DNA from 3 places in the Arthrobacter sp. TRD_SC_6 genome. Region 3 is predicted to be linked to each of the others. Evidence: riboswitches for the same ligand, from Rfam matches in the RefSeq annotation. Region 3 holds a riboswitch; each other region holds the start of a gene.
What was found. Region 3 has a riboswitch for S-adenosylmethionine ahead of metX (homoserine O-acetyltransferase MetX). Riboswitches for the same ligand answer to the same signal wherever they lie in the genome.
Positions count from the first base shown of each region.

Region 1: linked by a shared signal. The riboswitch ahead of ACWA1U_RS06125 (hypothetical protein) and the one ahead of metX (homoserine O-acetyltransferase MetX) in region 3 are both predicted to bind S-adenosylmethionine.
Region 2: linked by a shared signal. The riboswitch ahead of ACWA1U_RS14555 (aminotransferase class V-fold PLP-dependent enzyme) and the one ahead of metX (homoserine O-acetyltransferase MetX) in region 3 are both predicted to bind S-adenosylmethionine.

Region 1 is NZ_CM143953.1:1,235,512-1,241,562, reverse strand. Features, by position in the region: gene ACWA1U_RS06150 (RNA polymerase sigma factor) at 1-120, shown strand, start outside; gene ACWA1U_RS06145 (peptidase M56 family protein) at 117-866, shown strand; gene ACWA1U_RS06140 (alpha-L-fucosidase) at 926-2,221, shown strand; gene ACWA1U_RS06135 (helix-turn-helix domain-containing protein) at 2,223-2,489, opposite strand; gene ACWA1U_RS06130 (DUF2975 domain-containing protein) at 2,489-2,980, opposite strand; SAM riboswitch class IV at 3,094-3,214, shown strand; gene ACWA1U_RS06125 (hypothetical protein) at 3,227-3,529, shown strand; gene ACWA1U_RS06120 (hypothetical protein) at 3,667-3,873, shown strand; gene ACWA1U_RS06115 (fumarylacetoacetate hydrolase family protein) at 4,007-5,182, opposite strand; gene ACWA1U_RS06110 (enoyl-CoA hydratase/isomerase family protein) at 5,247-6,017, opposite strand; gene ACWA1U_RS06105 (hypothetical protein) at 6,010-6,051, opposite strand, start outside.
Region 2 is NZ_CM143953.1:3,066,685-3,072,735, reverse strand. Features, by position in the region: gene ACWA1U_RS14570 (metal ABC transporter ATP-binding protein) at 1-447, opposite strand, end outside; gene ACWA1U_RS14565 (metal ABC transporter solute-binding protein, Zn/Mn family) at 444-1,349, opposite strand; gene ACWA1U_RS14560 (class I SAM-dependent methyltransferase) at 1,410-2,186, opposite strand; gene ACWA1U_RS14555 (aminotransferase class V-fold PLP-dependent enzyme) at 2,274-3,632, opposite strand; SAM riboswitch class IV at 3,678-3,792, opposite strand; gene hisN (histidinol-phosphatase) at 3,865-4,677, opposite strand; gene ACWA1U_RS14545 (cold-shock protein) at 4,886-5,089, opposite strand; gene rsgA (ribosome small subunit-dependent GTPase A) at 5,250-6,051, opposite strand, start outside.
Region 3 is NZ_CM143953.1:2,054,845-2,060,895, reverse strand. Features, by position in the region: gene ACWA1U_RS09775 (DMT family transporter) at 1-233, opposite strand, end outside; gene ACWA1U_RS09770 (RNA-binding S4 domain-containing protein) at 303-524, shown strand; gene ACWA1U_RS09765 (alpha/beta hydrolase) at 499-1,200, opposite strand; gene ACWA1U_RS09760 (winged helix DNA-binding domain-containing protein) at 1,262-2,461, shown strand; gene metX (homoserine O-acetyltransferase MetX) at 2,467-3,615, opposite strand; SAM riboswitch class IV at 3,640-3,774, opposite strand; gene ACWA1U_RS09750 (cupin domain-containing protein) at 4,075-4,449, shown strand; gene ACWA1U_RS09745 (VOC family protein) at 4,605-5,246, shown strand; gene ACWA1U_RS09740 (CPBP family intramembrane glutamic endopeptidase) at 5,253-6,032, opposite strand.

The DNA of each region.
Region 1 (6,051 bases), 820 kb from region 3:
CAACTCAGCCCGGAAGCAGCAAAAGCACGCCTCCACAGAGCGAAAATCTGGATCAGAAGCGAAGTTCACGTAAACGGACTGGATTCACCACTCCAGCCAGCACAGGAGACCCAGCCATGAACCGCATGGACGAAACATTCAGCCGCGGCTTGCGGGACGCCTTGATTCGGGAAGTCGAGGCGACCCGCACCGGGAGCGCGCGCCGTCGTCGTCGTTGGCAGATTGGGGCCGGCTTTGTTGCGGTGGCGGCGCTTGCTGGTGGCGCCGGCGCTGCGACGGCCGGGTTCTTCCACGTTCCCGGGTCCGACATCGTGACCAGTGTCGCCGATCCCGCCGAGGGCACCTACACCGGCTCAGCCGTCATCGACCTCGGTCCGCCGCCCGAACAGGCAACACACATTCTCGTCGAGCTCACGTGCGTCTCGGCTGGCACCGTCTACTGGGAAGACGGCTCGTCAATGATTTGCAGCGGGAATGACGCGTCGAGCATGGGCGGGCAAACCCTGACCCTCACCCCCGAAAAACGGACTACCGAAATCCAGGCCGACGACGACGTCCAGTACCGCGCGAAGGTCACCTACGTAAACCAGACGCCCACCGAATGGGCCGTGAACGAGAACGGCGACACTTACGGTGGGGCCAAAGACAGCACGGAACCCGACCTGCAAGCGGTCTTCGCGACGAACGGCAAGATGGGCTACGCCTACACGACCGAACTCCGTGACGCCGGCGGATCCGCGAACTTCACCAGCCCGGAGGAAGCGCTCGCCTGGCAGGAGTCGATGAAGGGCAAGACAGTCACGGTGCCGGTCTACGAATCTGACGGCGAAACTGTGATCGGCGAGTTCGTCGTCGGGTCATGGTGAACACCCTATGAATCGGGCGGACTCCACCCGGCGAAAGATCCGATGTATAGTTCCAAACCATGAGCGAATCTCCCGTCCGAGGCGCTGACAGTGCTTGGTTCCAGCACGACCGTTTCGGGTTGTTCATCCACTTCGGCCTCTACGCCTTACCGGCCCGCCACGAATGGGTCATGACCTGGGAGAAGCGCAGCACCGAGGACTACCGCAGGTACTTCGAGAACTTCGACCCTGACCTTTTCGATGCCCGCGACTGGGCCCGCCAGGCCAAGCGCGCCGGCATGAAGTACGTGGTCCTGACCACCAAGCACCACGACGGATTCTGCCTCTGGGACTCCGCGCTCACCGACTACAAGGCATCAAACACTCCCTTCCGCCGCGACCTGATCGCCGAATACGTTGCCGCTATCCGGGCCGAGGGGCTACGCGTCGGCTTCTACCACTCCCTGATCGACTGGCACCACCCTGATTTCACCATCGACGGACACCACCCGCAGCGGGACGCGCCAGATGTGGCAGCGTTGAACGAGTCCCGGGACATGAGCCGGTACCGCAACTACCTGCACGGCCAGGTCCGCGAGCTCCTGACCAACTACGGCCAGATCGACTACCTGTTCTACGACTTCTCCTACGACGTGATCGGCGACGTGGTGTGGGGCGGCAAGGGCGCAACCGACTGGGCGGCTGTTGAACTGCTCGCAATGGTCCGCGAACTGCAGCCCGGCATCCTCGTGAATGATCGCCTCGGAATCGACGGTGACTTCATCACACCCGAGCAGTACCAGCCGAGCCAGCCAATGAAGAACGACGACGGCACGCCAGTCGTGTGGGAAGCGTGCCAGACGCTGAACGGTTCCTGGGGCTACGACCGCGACAACCTCGCCTACAAGACGCCCGACCTCCTGGTACGGATGCTCATTGACGGTGTCTCCAAAGACGGCAACCTGCTCTTGAATGTGGGGCCGACTGGTCGGGGCGAGTTCGATCCACGAGCCAGCGAGAGCCTGCACAGCATAGGCGAATGGATGCGGTTGCACGAGCGGTCCATCCGGGGCGCCGGAGCCTCAGCGTTCGCGCCGCCTGCCGACGCACGGTACACACAGAACGGTAACCGGCTGTACCTGCACCTGTTCGGATGGCCGCTCGAACACGTACACCTGCCGGGTCTGGCCGACAAAGTCGCCTACGCACAACTCCTCAATGACGCCTCGGAAGTGCAACAGATCCAGACCGATCCCACGGCCAAAGCGGCGAATATGGAGATGGGCGGACAACCGCCCGGGACTCTCACGCTCAAGCTTCCGATCCGGCGCCCGGACGTTCTGGTGCCGGTGGTCGAGCTGTTCCTGAAGGATTAGCTCAGGAGGGCCCGCGCTTAAGGGGCGTGGCGCCGTCGTCGTCGTTTCTGTTGGTATTTTCGGTGGCACCCTCCCAGCGCAGGATGTCACCGGGCTGGCAGTCGAGGACGTCGCAGATGGCTTCGAGCGTGGTGAAGCGGACCGCTTTTGCGCGCCCGTTCTTGAGGACGGCCAGGTTGGCGGGGGTGATCCCAATGCGGTCTGCGAGCACGCCCACCGCCATTTTCCGTTTCGCGAGCATGACGTCAATATCCACGATGATGGGCATCAGATCACCTCGTCGAGTTCGGTGCGGAGGTGCTGGGCTTCGGCATCGCGGTCAACAGCCTGGGCGAGCAAGGTCCGCATCACCAGCACGATCAGTGCAACGCCGCCGATCATGAGCGCCGCACCGCAAATCAGGAGCACGATTCCCGGTGCAATTTCGCCCGGAGCCAGCAGGACGGCCAGGCTGAACATGAGCACGGCCGCTGCGGCGATGGCCCAGAAAATGATGTCGACGTAGCGGAAGGCTGCGCGTGAGAACACCGTGTTACGGCGAACCATCGTGAGGAGCTTCCAGACGCAGAGCGCGGTGACCTGCACTGTCACGATGCCGAGGACAACGATTGCGCTGAGCGTGATGCGCAGCCCGGTTGGGACTCCCGCTTCCTCCAGGTCGGTGGCGATCAGTGGAACCATCCACAACTGCACAAAGAGCGAACCCGCCAGCACCATCACGATCACAACACGTAACGCAAGGATGGCCAGTTTTCCCATCACGACTCCTTCGATTGACCTGCAATAGAAATCTATCGTTAAACGAGAGCTAGAACAAGCCAGTGCGTCACAACGGATTCCCCGGGACACCGTCGTCGTTATACTCCTTTCAGCTTCATGAGCTGCGGCGCCAAGCTCCGACTGGCCGCACACCAACCCCATGTTCACGGGTGGTTCGGATGAGGAAGCGGCCCACATTGCCCTCTCGGGCACCGGTGCGGGCAAGAGCAAACTCGAAGGACGGCGATGAGCCACGAACCTCCAGGTGGTCACTTTCCCACGGTCTTTCCCATCCTCAATGTGCACGACGGCGCCATCGACTTCCGCGTAGACGGTGAGTGGGTGCGGCGTTGGAGTCAGGACATCCACACGCTCGAGGCCATGTTGCGCCGAAGCGTGAGCAGGCCGATTTGGGATGCCTGCAGCGGCTTGTTGATTGTGCGGGTGGCAGCCCTCGATCGGCGCAACGGGCTGCGCGTAGGCGTGGTCTTGTCTGATTCGGCCTCGTTGGGCTTGGAATCGGGACGGTCGCTCGAACCGGCTTCTTGAGGGTCGCTGGTGCCGTTGCAGGGCGCCGTACGATTCCTTGCAGGTTTCAGCTCTTCGAGTGGCCAAGGGGTCGGCGTTTTGTTGGGCGACACGCAGTTGCGTTCAGCAAACCTGCCTAAAACGGTACGCTGCAGACAATGCCTGAATCACGTAAACCCAGGATGCACCCGCACCTCGCACGTTTCTGCCTGATTGCCGCACCGCTATTGGGTGCTCTGTTTCTCACCAATGGCGTCTTCCGAATCCTTGACGGCCGGGGATTCTGGGAAACCCTCAGTCCGTTCATGTTCTGCCTTGCCTTCATCGCGATCTTTCTCAACATACGCAAAAACAACAGCCGATAACGATGCCGCAATTGGCTGGCCCTATGACCTGGATTCCCGACCCTCAAAAAGGGTGCATGGCTCAAGGACCGGCTCGACTGGGGATGGGCCGACGTGCATGTCGTCAATCGGCCCAGCGACTGAGCCGCGAATCCTAGAGTAATCCGCGCGCGGCAAGGTTCCGGTACAGCGCGTCAATGCCGAACGTCCACGGCGCTACCTTCTCGCTCACCTGAACCCGGTTGATGAGCGAACCGAGCCGCGGCTCCCTGATGGTGACGACGTCGTCGACGTGGTGCGTGAATCCCGCACCGGCCCCGCCGCGGTCCTCGATCGGTGTGAACAGTGTCCCGAGGTACAGGACCAACCCGTCCGGGTAGGCGTGGTGCGGACCGATCGCCTGCTCCACCAGCTGCGCCGGGTCCCTGCTGATCTTCTCCATCAGGCTCGTACCTTCAAGCCGGAAACCGTCCGTTCCGTCCACAGTGAGAGTGACGACGGCGGAATGGACGTCGTCGAGCCCGTAGCCGCCGTCAAAGAACCGGATGAACGGACCCACCGCAGCTGAGGCGTTGTTGTCCTTCGCCTTGCCGAGCAGCAAGGCGGACCGGCCCTCGATGTCCCGCAGGTTCACGTCATTGCCGAGCGTCGCGCCGACAATGTTCCCCTCCGAGGACACCACCAGCACAACCTCCGGCTCGGGATTGTTCCACTCGGATTTCGCGAGCACACCGACGTCGGAGCCGGCCCCCACAGTGGACAGCACCGGCGCCTTGGTGAAAATCTCCGCATCCGGACCGATTCCAACCTCAAGGTACTGGCTCCACCAACCCCTCTCCATCAGCAGGGTCTTCAGCTCTGCGGCCTCCGGCGAGCCGGGCACCAGCGTGTTCAGTGATCCGCCCAGCAGACCCAGGATTTCCTCCCGGACCGCCGCGCCGCCGTGCGCCTCCCCACGAACCCGTTCCTCGATGATGCGCTCAATCATCGACACCGGAAACGTAACTCCTGCAGCCTTAACCACGTGCAGGTCGATCGGCGAGAGCAACCATGGGCGGCTCGTATCCCGCGTGGCGTCAGGGGTGTTGGCGGCGATCTCATCGAGCGTTCCCAGGACCGGACCTGTGGCCCCGGCAAGCGCACCCGCGGGATCGGCGAGCTCGGTCAGCGCACGCATGGTGGGGAACGACGCACTGACATCCACCACGCCGTCCGCCCGGATTGCCACGACGCTCGGCCCGCCAACGGACGGGTCGAACACGCGGCCAGCGAGCGCGCCTGTTGTGCCGTCGTCGGGCAGTAGCGCTGAAGCGGTGGGGCGAAGAGTCACAGTGAACCTCTCGGTAGGTTGCTAGGCAAAACGGTAAGCCAAAACAGTGGGCGAGAAACGCGCTTCAGCGCCGGTGGAACTCGGCCTGGCGCTTCTCGGTGAACGCGGCCCGGCCCTCGTCGGCATCGGCCGTGGCGAAGGTAATGGTCTGCAGATCCCGTTCATAACGGATTGCTGCGTCCTGCGGCATGTTGTAGGCGGCGCGGAGATTGGCTTTGGCTGTCTCGGCCGCGATGGGCGGACGCGCAGCGATGACCCCGCCGAGCTCAACGGCACGCGCCACCAGGTTTTGTGGCTCCACCAGTTCGCTCACGAGCCCCCAGCGAAGAGCGGTCTCGGCATCGATAGGATCACCCGTCATCAGCATGAGCGCAGCATTCGAAGGCCCGATGGACGCGGCCAGGAACGCCGACATCCCACCCCCACCGATCCACCCCAGCTTGATCTCGGGAGCCGCGAAGCTCGCCGTGGTTGAAGCCAACCGGATGTCGCAGGTCAGCGCCGTCTCCAGCCCACCACCAAACGCGTATCCGTTCACAGCGGCGATCACGGGCTTGCGGCATTCGCGGATGGCGTCGCAGTAGTCGGCCCGATTCCGGAAGTCCCACGGCGTTGCGTATTTGTCCAGGGTGCGGATGTCGCTGCCTGCACAGAAAGACCGCTCGCCCGCGCCGGTCAACACCACTGCCCGGACGCCGTCGTCGTCATTCAATTGATGCACTATGCGCACCAGTTCGTCCGACATCTCCTTGGTCACGGAGTTCAGCTTCGCCGGCCGGTCGATGGTAACCAGCGCTACCCGCCCCCTTATTTCGCAGCGGATATCTTCAGACATGGGTACTCCCTTGGGTAGCAAATCGGTCGGCTAG
Region 2 (6,051 bases), 1.0 Mb from region 3:
TGACAGTTCGCCGATCTGGCGGTCGCGAAGTTCTGTGAGGCCCACCCGGCCAAGTGCGTGGTCCACGGCGGTGCGGTCGGTGCGGGACGCGCGGCGGGCTGAACCCATATGCGCATAACGCCCCATGAGGACGACATCGCCCACAGACACCGGGAAGTTCCAGTCCACGTCCTCAGCCTGCGGCACGTAGGCCACGAGCTTCTCCTTGCGCGCTGCCCGGTGGGAGCGTCCGAACAACTGCACCGAGCCGCTCTGCGGGGCGACCAAGCCCATCAGAGACTTGAAGAGGGTGGACTTGCCGGACCCGTTGACGCCGACGAGCGCGCAGACCTGGCCCCTCTCAAGGGTGAAGTGAACGGAATCCAGTGCGATGACGCCGTCGTAGTGGACGCTCAGATGCTCCACGCAGAGAGCGGCGGCAACGTCACGGGGGACAGGGGTACTCATGGCGCGAGCCCTTCGATAATCAGGTCGATGTCATGGCGCAACAGGTCCACAAAAGTGGGCACAGGCCCGTCCGCCTCGGAGAGCGAGTCAACATACAGCGGGCCGGCAAGCCTGGTGCCGGTGGCGTTCGCGACCTGCTGCTGTGCAGAAGCATTGACCGTCGACTCGCAGAACACCGTGGGCACCTCGTGTTCCTCGACGAAGGCGATGACGTCTTTGATCTGGCGTGGTGTGCCCTCATTGTCCGAGTTCACTGGCCAGATGAAGGCTTCCTTGAGGCCGGCGTCGCGTGCGAGGTAGGAGAAAGCACCCTCGCAGGTGACGAGCGCCGGGGTGGCAGACCTGTCGGAAAAGGCTGCCTTCAGTTCCTTCAGGAGTGAGCGCAACTCCTGCTTGAGGGCAGCACCATTCGCGGCGAACTCTGCAGCGTGACCGGGCTCAAGCTCCGAAAGGGCAGTAATGATGTTGTCCACATAAACCTGTGCGGCGGCCGGGGACATCCAGGCGTGCGGATTGGCGAGCCCGGAGTAGTTGCCGGACCTGATGTCCACGGGTTCCACTCCAACGGAAAGGACCTTCCGGGGTGCATCCACCGAGAGCAGGAACCGCTCGAACCACCGCTCGAGGCCGAGCCCGTTATCGAGGATGAGGTCAGCGTTCTGGGCGCGGACGAGGTCCGATGGCGTGGGCTCATACCCATGGATCTCGGTGCCGACCTTAGTGATGGACTCAACGCGGACATGATCTCCGGCCACCGTCCGCGTAAGGTCGGCGAGCACTGTGAAAGTGGTCAACACCACGGGCCGCGGATCCTCGCCGGCCGTTCGTTCGGCGGGCGCGACGCCACAGCCCGTGAGAGCAAGACCCACTATGAGGGTTGCCGTAAACCAATTTTTAGGCATGCCTAAATATAACGCGGAAATTCACTCCCCGACGACGGCGGTGCGTGCAGTCCATCAGGGTCAGGTGTTGTGAGGGCGTTCCAGGCGCCCGGCCCGCCAGCAGTAGGTCAGGTAGGGCAGTTCCAGTGTTGCGTCGGGTGGATGCCCGAGGTGCTCGTGCAGGTACCAGGAGAGATTGTGCTCAACTTTCGCGCGGGTTGGATCCGATGCGCGCTGGTAGTAACTGCGCGAACGGGCAAGTTCGACGACGTCGGCCGCGGACAGGCTCTGCGTCCAGGCAAGAACGGTCCCGACAGGCTCGGCGAACACCATGCCCAGGCGCGGCCGGTACGTCGGGCGGAACACGTCCCCGGCATGCATGATCCGTGAGAGCCGGTGAACCCACGGTACCGAAACATCAAGTTGATTCCACACCAACCCGAGGACTCCGCCGGGTACGAGCACCCGGGCAGCCTCCCTGCCAGCTTCCGCAGGATCACACCAGTGCCATGCCTGCGCAATGGTGAGGGCATCAGCGCTCCCGCTTGGCAGGCCGGTGCTTTCCGCAGTACCGACAACCGTCCGCACATCGGGAAGATGCGAGGACAGTACGGAGAGCATGTCCTCGGAAGGATCGACCGCAGTCACCTTTGCACAGCGCTCGAGTATCAGACGAGTAAACTTGCCGGTCCCCGCGCCGACATCCACGACGTGCTCTGCGGGGTCTGGTAGCAGCCAGTCAACGCAGGCATCCGGGTAGCTCGGCCGCACACGCTCATAGCGCTCGCCGTCCTGGAGGTAACCCTGCGCAAGCTCACGACGGCGCTGCTCACCGAGGCGCGGGCCTCCAACTACCATGGTGCTGCTCCTGGCATGGACTGAGAATGGGGGACAGGTTGGGGAACCCGACAATTAAAGCACCCATCCGCATCCTTGAGCGGACCTTCAGTCTGTGGTGCAGGGAGCGGCACCCGCGGTGCCGGGCGTGTGCGGAGCCCACTCCGGGAAACTGCGGGTCTCTACCGCGGGTACCCATCGGCCAGCATCCACTACGTAATCGGCGCCAAGCCCGTTCTCCACCAGCGCCCGCAGCCCATGCAGGAGGCGGTCGACGTCGTCGTGCCGGGATCCGACGCCGAAGCTTGCGCGGAGCGATCCGGATGGCAGGCCAAGCCGCTTCAGGAGTGGATGGGCGCAGAATTTTCCGTCGCGCAACCCGATGCCGTGTTCAGCCGAGAGATAGGCGGCCACCAGGCCGGCGTCGTATCCGTTCACCGAAAAATTCACGACGCCGATGGCGTCAGCGCTGTCGGTGAAAATACGATGCACTGTGACGTCCTCAAAGCCGTCGAGCCCCTCGACGAGGGCCGCCCTCAATTCGGCTTCATGGTTCTGCCACCCGGATTCATCCAGTGTCGCAAGCACCTGCGCGGCGTTGGCCAGTGCAGCGGCGCCTACCACATTCGGAGATCCACCTTCGTGGCGGGCCGGTCCGGTGGTCCAGGAAACGGAGTCCACCCGCACCGACTTAACAGCACCGCCGCCGGCAAGGTGCGGCGCCCCGGCGTCGAGCCAGTCAGACCTGCCGACCAGTACGCCCGAGCCGTAAGGGGCGTACAGCTTGTGGCCGGAGAAGGCCACGTAGTCGATGGCATCCCGGGTTATATTGAGGCGGCGGTGGGGTGCGAGCTGGGCGGCATCGACCACGATTCGAGCTCCGTGAGCATGTGCGGCTTCAGCAAAGGCGGCGATGGGCAGTATTTCCCCGGTCACGTTCGAGGCACCCGTGATCGCCAGCAGGCTGATTCCCCCTTCGGCCAGCTCCCGCTTCACGAGATCCAAAGTCTGCGCCACTGTGTCGGCCGCAACCACGCTTCGGTGCGGAAGCTGCAGCCAGGGCAGCAGGTTGGCGTGGTGTTCCAGGTCGAGGTAAAGCACTTCCCCGTCCACTGGAAGGCAACCCGCCAGCAGATTCAGCGAGTCGGTGGTGTTCCGCGTGAAGATGACTGCGTCATCATCACGCCCGCCAACGAAGTCCCGGACGATCTTCCGGGCGTTCTCATACAGGGACGTCGAAATCTGGGAGGCGTACCCGGCGCCGCGGTGAACACTCGCATAGTACGGGAGCACGCTCTGGACGTAGTCGTTCACCTGCGTCAGGGCGGGAGTGGAGGCCGCGTAGTCGAGGTTGACGTAGCGGGCTGTGCTGCCGTCAATCAAGGGAGCCTGAAGTTCCCCGCCGAGGACCGGAACCAGCGGACCGGCAGAAAGAGCGGTGGCCAGGTCAAGTATTGCGTTAGTCATGGATGTAAAACCCCACAGTGGTCTCATGGAACCTGCCATGAGGAGGTTCCGCGCTTGCCGAACCACTTTCTGGTTCGGCCTGGTCGTCACCCGGGGCACCCCACCGCAGAAGGAGGGTTGCCGGCCAGCGAACCGGGGTTTCGCGCTGGCACTCGTGACCAATGGCTCCAGCATAAAGGGAGCCCAGTGACTCAATGCTGTTTGTTACGGGTTCCTGTCGCCCGCTCAGTCTTCACAGGAGGTCATCCAGCGCCGGGTTGAGCCGTTTGAGAACTTCGTTATGGAGCGTGCCGTTGGTGGCCAGGGCGTTGCCGCCGAACGGTCCGTCCGCACCCTCCAACGAGGTGAAGCGCCCGCCGGCTTCCGTAACAATCGGAACCAAAGCGGCCATGTCGTAGAGGTTGAGCTCAGGCTCGCAAGCGATGTCGACGGCGCCTTCCGCGACCAGGCAGTAGGACCAGAAGTCGCCGTAAGCGCGGGTGCGCCACACCGACTCCGACAGTGACATGAAGTCGTCCAGGTTTCCGCGTTCCTTCCACCCGGACAGGCTGGAGAAAGACAGCGATGCATCCGCCAAACGCGAAACGTTCGATACCCGCAACCGCGTCGCTGCGGCGAGGGATTTTCCTGTGAAGGCGCCGGTACCGGTGGCAGCCCACCAGCGCTTGCCCAATGCCGGCGCGCTGACTACCCCGACGACTGGCCTGCCCTCATCCACCAGGGCAATCAGGGTAGCCCACACCGGAACGCCTCGAACAAAGTTTTTAGTGCCATCGATGGGATCGATAATCCACCGGCGCGAGCCGGCGCCGCTGCTTCCGAATTCCTCGCCCAGCACCGCGTCACGTGGGCGCGCCCGGGAAAGCTGGCCGCGGATTGCTTCCTCCGCCGATTTGTCTGCGTCAGTCACAGGAGTGAAGTCCGGTTTGGTCTCGACCGCCAGGTCCAGCGCCTTGAACCGGGACATGGTCTGATCATCCACGGAGTCCGCCATCACGTGGGCGAGGCGCAGGTCATCGTTGTAGCTCTGGAGGTTCATACCCATCAACCTATCGCGTCAGTGTTCCTGGAACGCGCAGGTTCGGGCGTTCCTCCGCGCGCCTTGGCTCACTGGGTGAAGCGGGGATTTACCACCAAGCCACAGAGGGTTGAACGACCGGGGGGTCAAACGACAGAAGAGCACCGGCCGTGAGGCCGGTGCTCTTCTGGTGAAACTAAGCTTTAGAGAACGGTGTCCCTAGAGAACGACTCTATTAAAGAACGGAGATGTTCTCAGCCTGGGGACCCTTAGGGCCCTGGGTGGTCTCGAAGCTGACCTTCTGGTTCTCCTCGAGTGAGCGGAAGCCGCCCGAGTTGATCGCGGAGAAGTGAGCGAAAACGTCAGCGCCGCCGTCGTCAGGAGCGATGAATCCAAAGCCCTTTTCAGCGTTAAACCACTTGACTGTACCTGTTGCCATTTTTGTTATTCCTTGAGTGTGAGGATCCCCCCGTACTTCGGGGTTCCTGTCGCGGTGTCCGTTCGCCTGTCAAGAAAGCTTTCGAACTCCGGAGAGAAATCAAGGCTTAAAAATTAGTGCGCAACACAACAACTGAAAACAGTCTAACAGCACTTCGCGGTTAGTGGGTTCCAAGTTCCTTTGATTGTGCAATTGGCTCGGAACCGGCTCCCAGAAGCCGCCGCAATGAGGCCAGCCGAACAGAACCAGACTCTCCTGCATCCCCTGAAGCCACCCACGGGTCCAGTCCGCAATTCACCGCAGTGTCATCATGCCGGCATCCCCGCTCGCAGTCCGCGGTCCCGGGTTCCAGGTCCGGGAACGCAGAGAGGATGCGGTCCGGGACCACGTGAGCCAGGCCGAAGGAGCGTATGCCGGGTGTGTCGATGATCCAGGTTCCCGAAGCGGAGTTGTCCGCCTTCAGCGCATAGGCCGACGACGACGTGTGGCGTCCCCGCCCGGTGACCGCGTTGACGCCGCCGGTTGCGCGGTTGGAACCAGTGAGTGCATTCACCAAGGTCGACTTCCCGACACCGGAATGGCCGAGCAGCACGCTGACCTGGCCATCAAGGAGGCCCTTCAAACGCTCGATCGCCTCGGGGGCGAGCAAGGCAGAGGTTCCGCTGGCCGAGGTGGTTCGAACACCGACGTCGGTGGCTGTGGTTCTACTGGTGATGATCGGAAGATCCAAGTGTTCGTAGTTGGCGAGGAGCTCCGCCGGATCCTTGAGGTCCGCTTTGGTGACGCATAGCAGCGGCTGGATTCCGGCGTCGTACGCTGCCACCAGGGCGCGATCAATGAAGCCCGTGCGCGGCTCGGGGTTCGCAGCGGCGACCACCACAACGAGCTGGTCTGCGTTCGCCACGACCACACGTTCAACGGGGTCGGTGTCATCCGCGCTGCGCCGCAGCAGCGTATGCCGG
Region 3 (6,051 bases):
TCACGTACGGCCGGAAGCAGCTGGCCCAGGCCCGCCCTGCCGCGCGGCAGGAGAAGGGAGATGAGGATCATCAGCGCGAGCCCCGTGCTGAAACTGATGAGGGCCGCAGCCAGTCCGTCGTCGAGCCGTTGCCCTAACGCACCGTTGATCCGTCCCTGCAACGGAATGGCCACTCCCGCGAGGATGGCGAGCGGAAGGCCGATTGAAATAGGGAGGCGAGGGGGCGCAGACACCCGTCAATCCTAAGAGTCCAACGCCCGCGCTGAGGACCGTGTGGTCATTTGACAAGGCATGATGGTGCCATGAGCAATGAAAACGAAGTGCCGATCCGTGACGGGATGATCAGGCTGGGCCAACTGGTCAAGCTTGCCAACCTTGCGGAGGACGGAGCCGAAGCCAAAGAGCTGATCGAGACCGGGCTGGTGAAGGTCAACGGTGATATCGAGGACCGGCGGGGGCGCCAGTTGCACCCTGGCGACTCGGTGACCGTCAATGGGGTCACCGTTTCAGTGGTGTCCGCCTGAGTCCTGGAACACTCATCTGGAGGAACTCCCGGACATGTCCGAGTTCCTGCACGTTGATGCTGTGGAACATCCCGGCGTAAAGCACTTTCGTGAGCTTCGCATGGCCGTTCAACCAGCCGTGGGTGAACTCAATCCGGTCGGCTGTTATGACTGGATCCTCCTGGTCCCTCCCCCAGAAGAAGGGAACGGGGTTCGCCTTGACCTCGTCGTCCCGGAAATAGTCGCTGCCTTCAGAATCGATTGCGAATCCTGATAGGCCGACGACGGCACAGTAGTCCAAGGGCCGGATGCGGAGCATTGAACTGGCGATGGCCATGCCCATCGAGAAGCCCAACAGGCTCACGCTGGAGTGGTTGGTCCTGACCGAATCCACCCAGCCGGTGATGTTGTCCACGGCTGCGATGACCTCACCCGTCAGCCCCCGCGCGTCGGGAGTGAACGGGAACCAGGTGAATCCGGAGCCCATCGCAATAGGTGCGCGGACCGACGCCACAGTGAACTCCTCCGGGAGGAACTCGAGAATGCCCATCAGGTCATCCTCGTTGGCGAGGTGACCGTGCAACAGGACCAGCAACGGGGTATCCGGCCGCTCGTTCTCCGGTTTGGACCAGATCACCACCGGCTCCCAGGTGGATTGCGGTGCTGACGATGGGCCGGGTCCAGCGGTTTGGGTCATTAAGACATTCTGGCACGGCCAAAGGTGCGGCCCGGCCGCCCCCATGTGGGAGCGTTGGTCCATGAACCCGCCCCGAGAAACCGCGGCAGCCGGACCCGCAAACGCTCCAGCACCGCACGACGTCGGCACCCGACGTTTGCTCCAGCAGCATCTTTGGGGTCCTCCAGCGGAATCAGCACCGGCCCTCCTGCGATCAATGGGCGCTGTGCAGGCCCAGGAGTTCGCCTATGCACGCTGGTCACTCGCGCAGCGCTGCAACGGTACGACGGCCACATCCGTCGATCAGGAATACTCGGCCGGGTCACTCCTGCGGACCCATGTCCTGAGGCCAACCTGGCACTTTGTGCATAGATCGGATGCAGACTGGCTGCTCCGCCTTACCGAATCACGAGTCAGGAGGTCCATGCAGCCTCTCCTAAAACGGCTCGGACATGACGCACGCACCATGGCGGAGGGAACGGCGGTACTCGAGGCAGCGGTGTCGGACGGAGCCCACCGCACCCGCGACGAACTGGCTGCAGCGCTGGATGCTTCCGGACTTCCATCCACCGGCCCCGCCCTGGCGTCCTTCCTGATGACTGCCGAACTCGACAGGGTCCTCATCAGTGGAATCCCCGTCTTCGCCGCGAACGGGACAAACCCGAACGGGACAATAAAACACACCTACGCGGCGTTCGGTTCGCGAGCCGGCTCGATCCCACCGGGCGGACCAACCACAGGGCACGACGGCGGCACGTTCGACAGAACCGCAGCGTTGCGCGAGCTGGTGATCCGCTATTTCAGTTCCCGATCTCCCGCAACCGTGAAGGATTGCGCCCTCTGGTCGGGACTGACCCTGACGGACGTGCGCGTTGGTTTGAAAGAGGCCGGAGACCAGTTCGCCACAGAGGAAATCGGTGGCACCACTTTCGTCTGTTCGGCGCAGCAGCCGGTTGCAGCGGCCCCTGGGCTCCCCCGGGTGGACCTGATCCAGTGCTACGACGAGTTCGTGATGGGCTATACCCCCACCCGCTTCTTCGGCACGGCTCCACTCGGGACCAATCCGGCGCATCTGGCCGGGCATGTTGTCCTGCTCAACGGTCAAGTGGCGGGCGGCTGGAAACACACGCTCAGTGCGCGCAAGGCCGGACGGCACGTAATGGTGCAGGTAACAATGCATAGGCAATTCGATCCTGACGAGGCCGCAGCGCTCGAAAGCGCAGTCCACAGGTATTCCGCTTTCCTGGAACGGCCCGTCGACCTGCGCCTGCAACGCCTCTAGGAAAGCTAGGCGGCGTCGTCGTCGTCGTCGTCGTCGTCGTCGTAAAACGCTGCACGAAGCGCCGGCTCAAGCTGCGCGATCTCCGTGAGGAAGGCGTCGTGGCCGATCGGTGACGTGATCGTGTGCACCGGCACATCGCCCGGAAGAGCGGCCGCCAGGTCATGCGACTGTGAGGGCCAGTACAACCTGTCCGAGTCCACCGCAGCGATGAAGAACCGCGCGCTGGATGCCGACAGAGCGCTGGTCAGGCTCCCACGGTCCCGGGCGACGTCGTGGCTCATCAGTGCCTCGGTGAGCGTGACGTAGCTGTTCGCATCAAACCGGCCGACCAGCTTGTCAGCCTGGTGGTCCAGGTAGCTTTCCACCTGGTACCTGCCCCGATCTGCGGAGAGGTGGGACCCGAACGGCGCCTCGGCCCCCTGCGCTGCACGGCCGAACCTGTGCGCAAACTCGGCTTCGGAGCGATAGGTGATGTGGGCTATGCGCCGTGCAATACCGAGCCCGTCCTCCGGGCTGGCGCTGCCGTAATAGTCCCCACCGTTGTACCGGGGATCAAGACGGATGGCCTGCACCTGCGCCTGGGCAAAAGCAATCTGTTCAGCCGAACTCGCAGCAGCACACGCTATGACCGCACAACGCGCCACCTGCTCCGGATACATCACCGCCCACTCGAGTGCACGCGCCCCGCCCATCGACCCGCCGATCACCGAATGCCATGTCGCCACACCGAGCCGGTCCGCCAACAATGCCTCTGCCCGCACCGAGTCCCGAATGGTAATGAACGGAAAGCGGGATCCCCACGGGTTTCCCTCCGGGTCGAGCGAAGCAGGCCCGGTTGAGCCATAGCAGCCGCCGAGCATGTTGATGGAGACGACGAAGAACCGATCAGTGTCGATGGTGCGGCCGGGACCGACGAATCCGTCCCACCAGCCGTCCTCCTCGGAGGTTCCCCGAGCCACGTGCGTACTCCCCGTGAGTGCGTGCTGTACCAGTACCGCGTTGGAAGCCTCCGCGTTGAGCGTCCCCCAGGTCTCGTACGCGAGGACGACGTCGGGCAGATGTCCGCCGGTCTCCAGCGTCAGTGGGCCGATGGACAGCTGGTGTACGACGCTGTCCACAGGCTCCGCCTCAGGGTGCGGTTCCGTTGTGGTGATGCCTGTCAAACCTGCCGCCTTTGTGGATCGCGCTTGCGCCTGCACACCGCGCGCAGGGCCTGGTCGTCACCCGGGGCACCCCACCGCGGAAGGAGGGTTGCCGGACAGCAAGCCGGGGCTGATGGCGGGCAAGAGCCCGCCACACTGTCACTCGTGACCTGTTACTAGAAGACCCGACAGGGGCGGAAAAGGGCAACTATTGTGACTCGCGGTGAAATGACCTTGGGGGTTCCTTGGGTGCTGGTGCTTTCGCGATGCTTCCTGTGGCGGCGGCCAAAATCACCGTCTGCACCTATTGACAGTGCCTCAGATTGAGAGCAACCTGAGAATCTCGATCGCAGGTTCGGTTCAGCCCATTACGGCACGTCGTCGCGATGCCCTGCCAGACTTGCATTCCCGGAGCACCAATCGCGCTTCCGGAGGAACAGTTAAACCACTCCTTGTTGAGGAGAACTGAAAATGCCTGCAGTAACTGTCACAACCCTTGAATCAAAATCTTTTGATGACCCGGATGAAAAACGCCGTCCCCCAAAGACAGAAGTCGATGTCGTCAATATTGGTGGCACCACGCTCGGCAGGTTCACCTTCGAGCCCGGTTGGCGCTGGTCCGAGACGGTCAAGACCGTGGTCCACACCGACAGCTGCCAGAACAACCATCTGGGCTTCTGCATCGCGGGAACACTTACGGTCCAGTTGGAAGACGGGACCCGCAACACAATCAATGCCGGTGACGCCTACGCCATTCCTCCGGGCCACGATGCTTGGGTTGAAAATGACGAGACGTTTGTGGGGTACGAAATCATGAGTGCGGCAACGTACGCCAAGTCCGACTAGGTGAACGAGTCTTAATCCTCCACTGCAGGAGTCCGGAAATCGGCGGTCCCAGAACAACCATCTGGGCTCCTGCACCGTCGGAACACTCACGATCCTACCTGTGACTTAGGTAACCCTAAGTCGAGGCGTCCATCACAAAGTGCCAAGATGGGGCCATGCGTCTGGATCATGTGTCATATGCCTGCGAACCCGACGGTCTGACTGCCACCGCAGAGCGGATCTCCACAGCCCTTGGCGTTGACTATGTCAGGGGCGGGGTTCATCCGCGGTTCGGTACGCGGAACGTGATCATCCCTCTCGTCAACGGCCAGTACCTAGAGGTGGTTGAGGTACTCAACCACCCGGCATCGGACAAGGCCCCCTTCGGGCAGGCAGTCCGCGCACGGTCGGAAGCTGGCGGCGGCTGGATGGGCTGGTGCGTTGCGGTTGATGATCTTTCACCCTTTGAAGAGCGGCTCGGACGCGGGGCTGTCCCCGGGAACCGCAAGTTTCCGGACGGACAGGAACTCACCTGGCAGCAGATCGGCATCAAGGGCCTGATCGCAGATCCCCAGGTTCCTTACATGATCCGCTGGGATGACGGCACCGAAGCTATCCACCCCTCACAGGCCCGCGAAGCATCCGTGCGGCTGAGCGCCCTGACAATCGCAGGTTCCGCAGACCGCGTCACCGAATGGCTTGGCACGCCGGCCGCCTACCCGCTCGACAACGTAGACGTGGAGTGGATTGCACCAAACGGCACGCCAGGCATTATGTCGGTGACGTTCGAAACCAGCGATGGATTCGTCCGGATCTGAAGCCGGTCAGCTTCCCAGTCCAATAGCCGGACCAAACAGCGCAAAGCCAACGAAGCCCGCAATGTCCAGAAGGGCGTGAGCCACCACCAGTGGCATTACTCGCCTGGTGCGTGTGTAGGCGTACCCGAAAATGAGTCCCATGACCACGTTGCCGATGAACGGGCCTATCCCCTGATACAGGTGATAGCTTCCGCGCAGCAACGCTGAGGTGATGATGATCGCCGGAGTAGACCAGCGAAGTTCCTTCAAGCGAACAAACAGGTACCCCACCACTATCACCTCTTCGACCACAGCGTGACGCACCGCTGAGAGAATCAGCACCGGTACCGTCCACCAGTAGGTGTCGAGAGCCGAGGGAACAATGGCGGTGGTCAGGCCGAACGCCCGGCCGGCCGCGTAAACGCCCAGCGTCCCCGCTCCAATCAACGCTGCCAGCCCGAAGCCCAGTCCGAAGTCCACCAACGGTCGGGTGAACGTGAAACCGATCCTGCGGAACGCCGATCTGCCTGGAACGGTGAGCAGGAACAACACCAGTACCACCGGAATCAGCGCGAAGAAGATACCCAGCAACTGATAGGCCAGATCGAAGTACTGCCGGTCATTCAGTGTGGGGTTCATCGTGGTGGTCTGGGCACCCAGGGGTCCGCGGGACATTTTGTCGAGCAGCTGGACGACGGCGTACACCGCCGACTGCCCAAGTGACAGCCCCAGCACAATCAGGACTTCGGCCTTGACCCTGAAGCTTCCAACAGCAGCCGACGGCTGGCTGGCTTTGTCGGTCTGCATAGGTTCATGGTGCCGTACG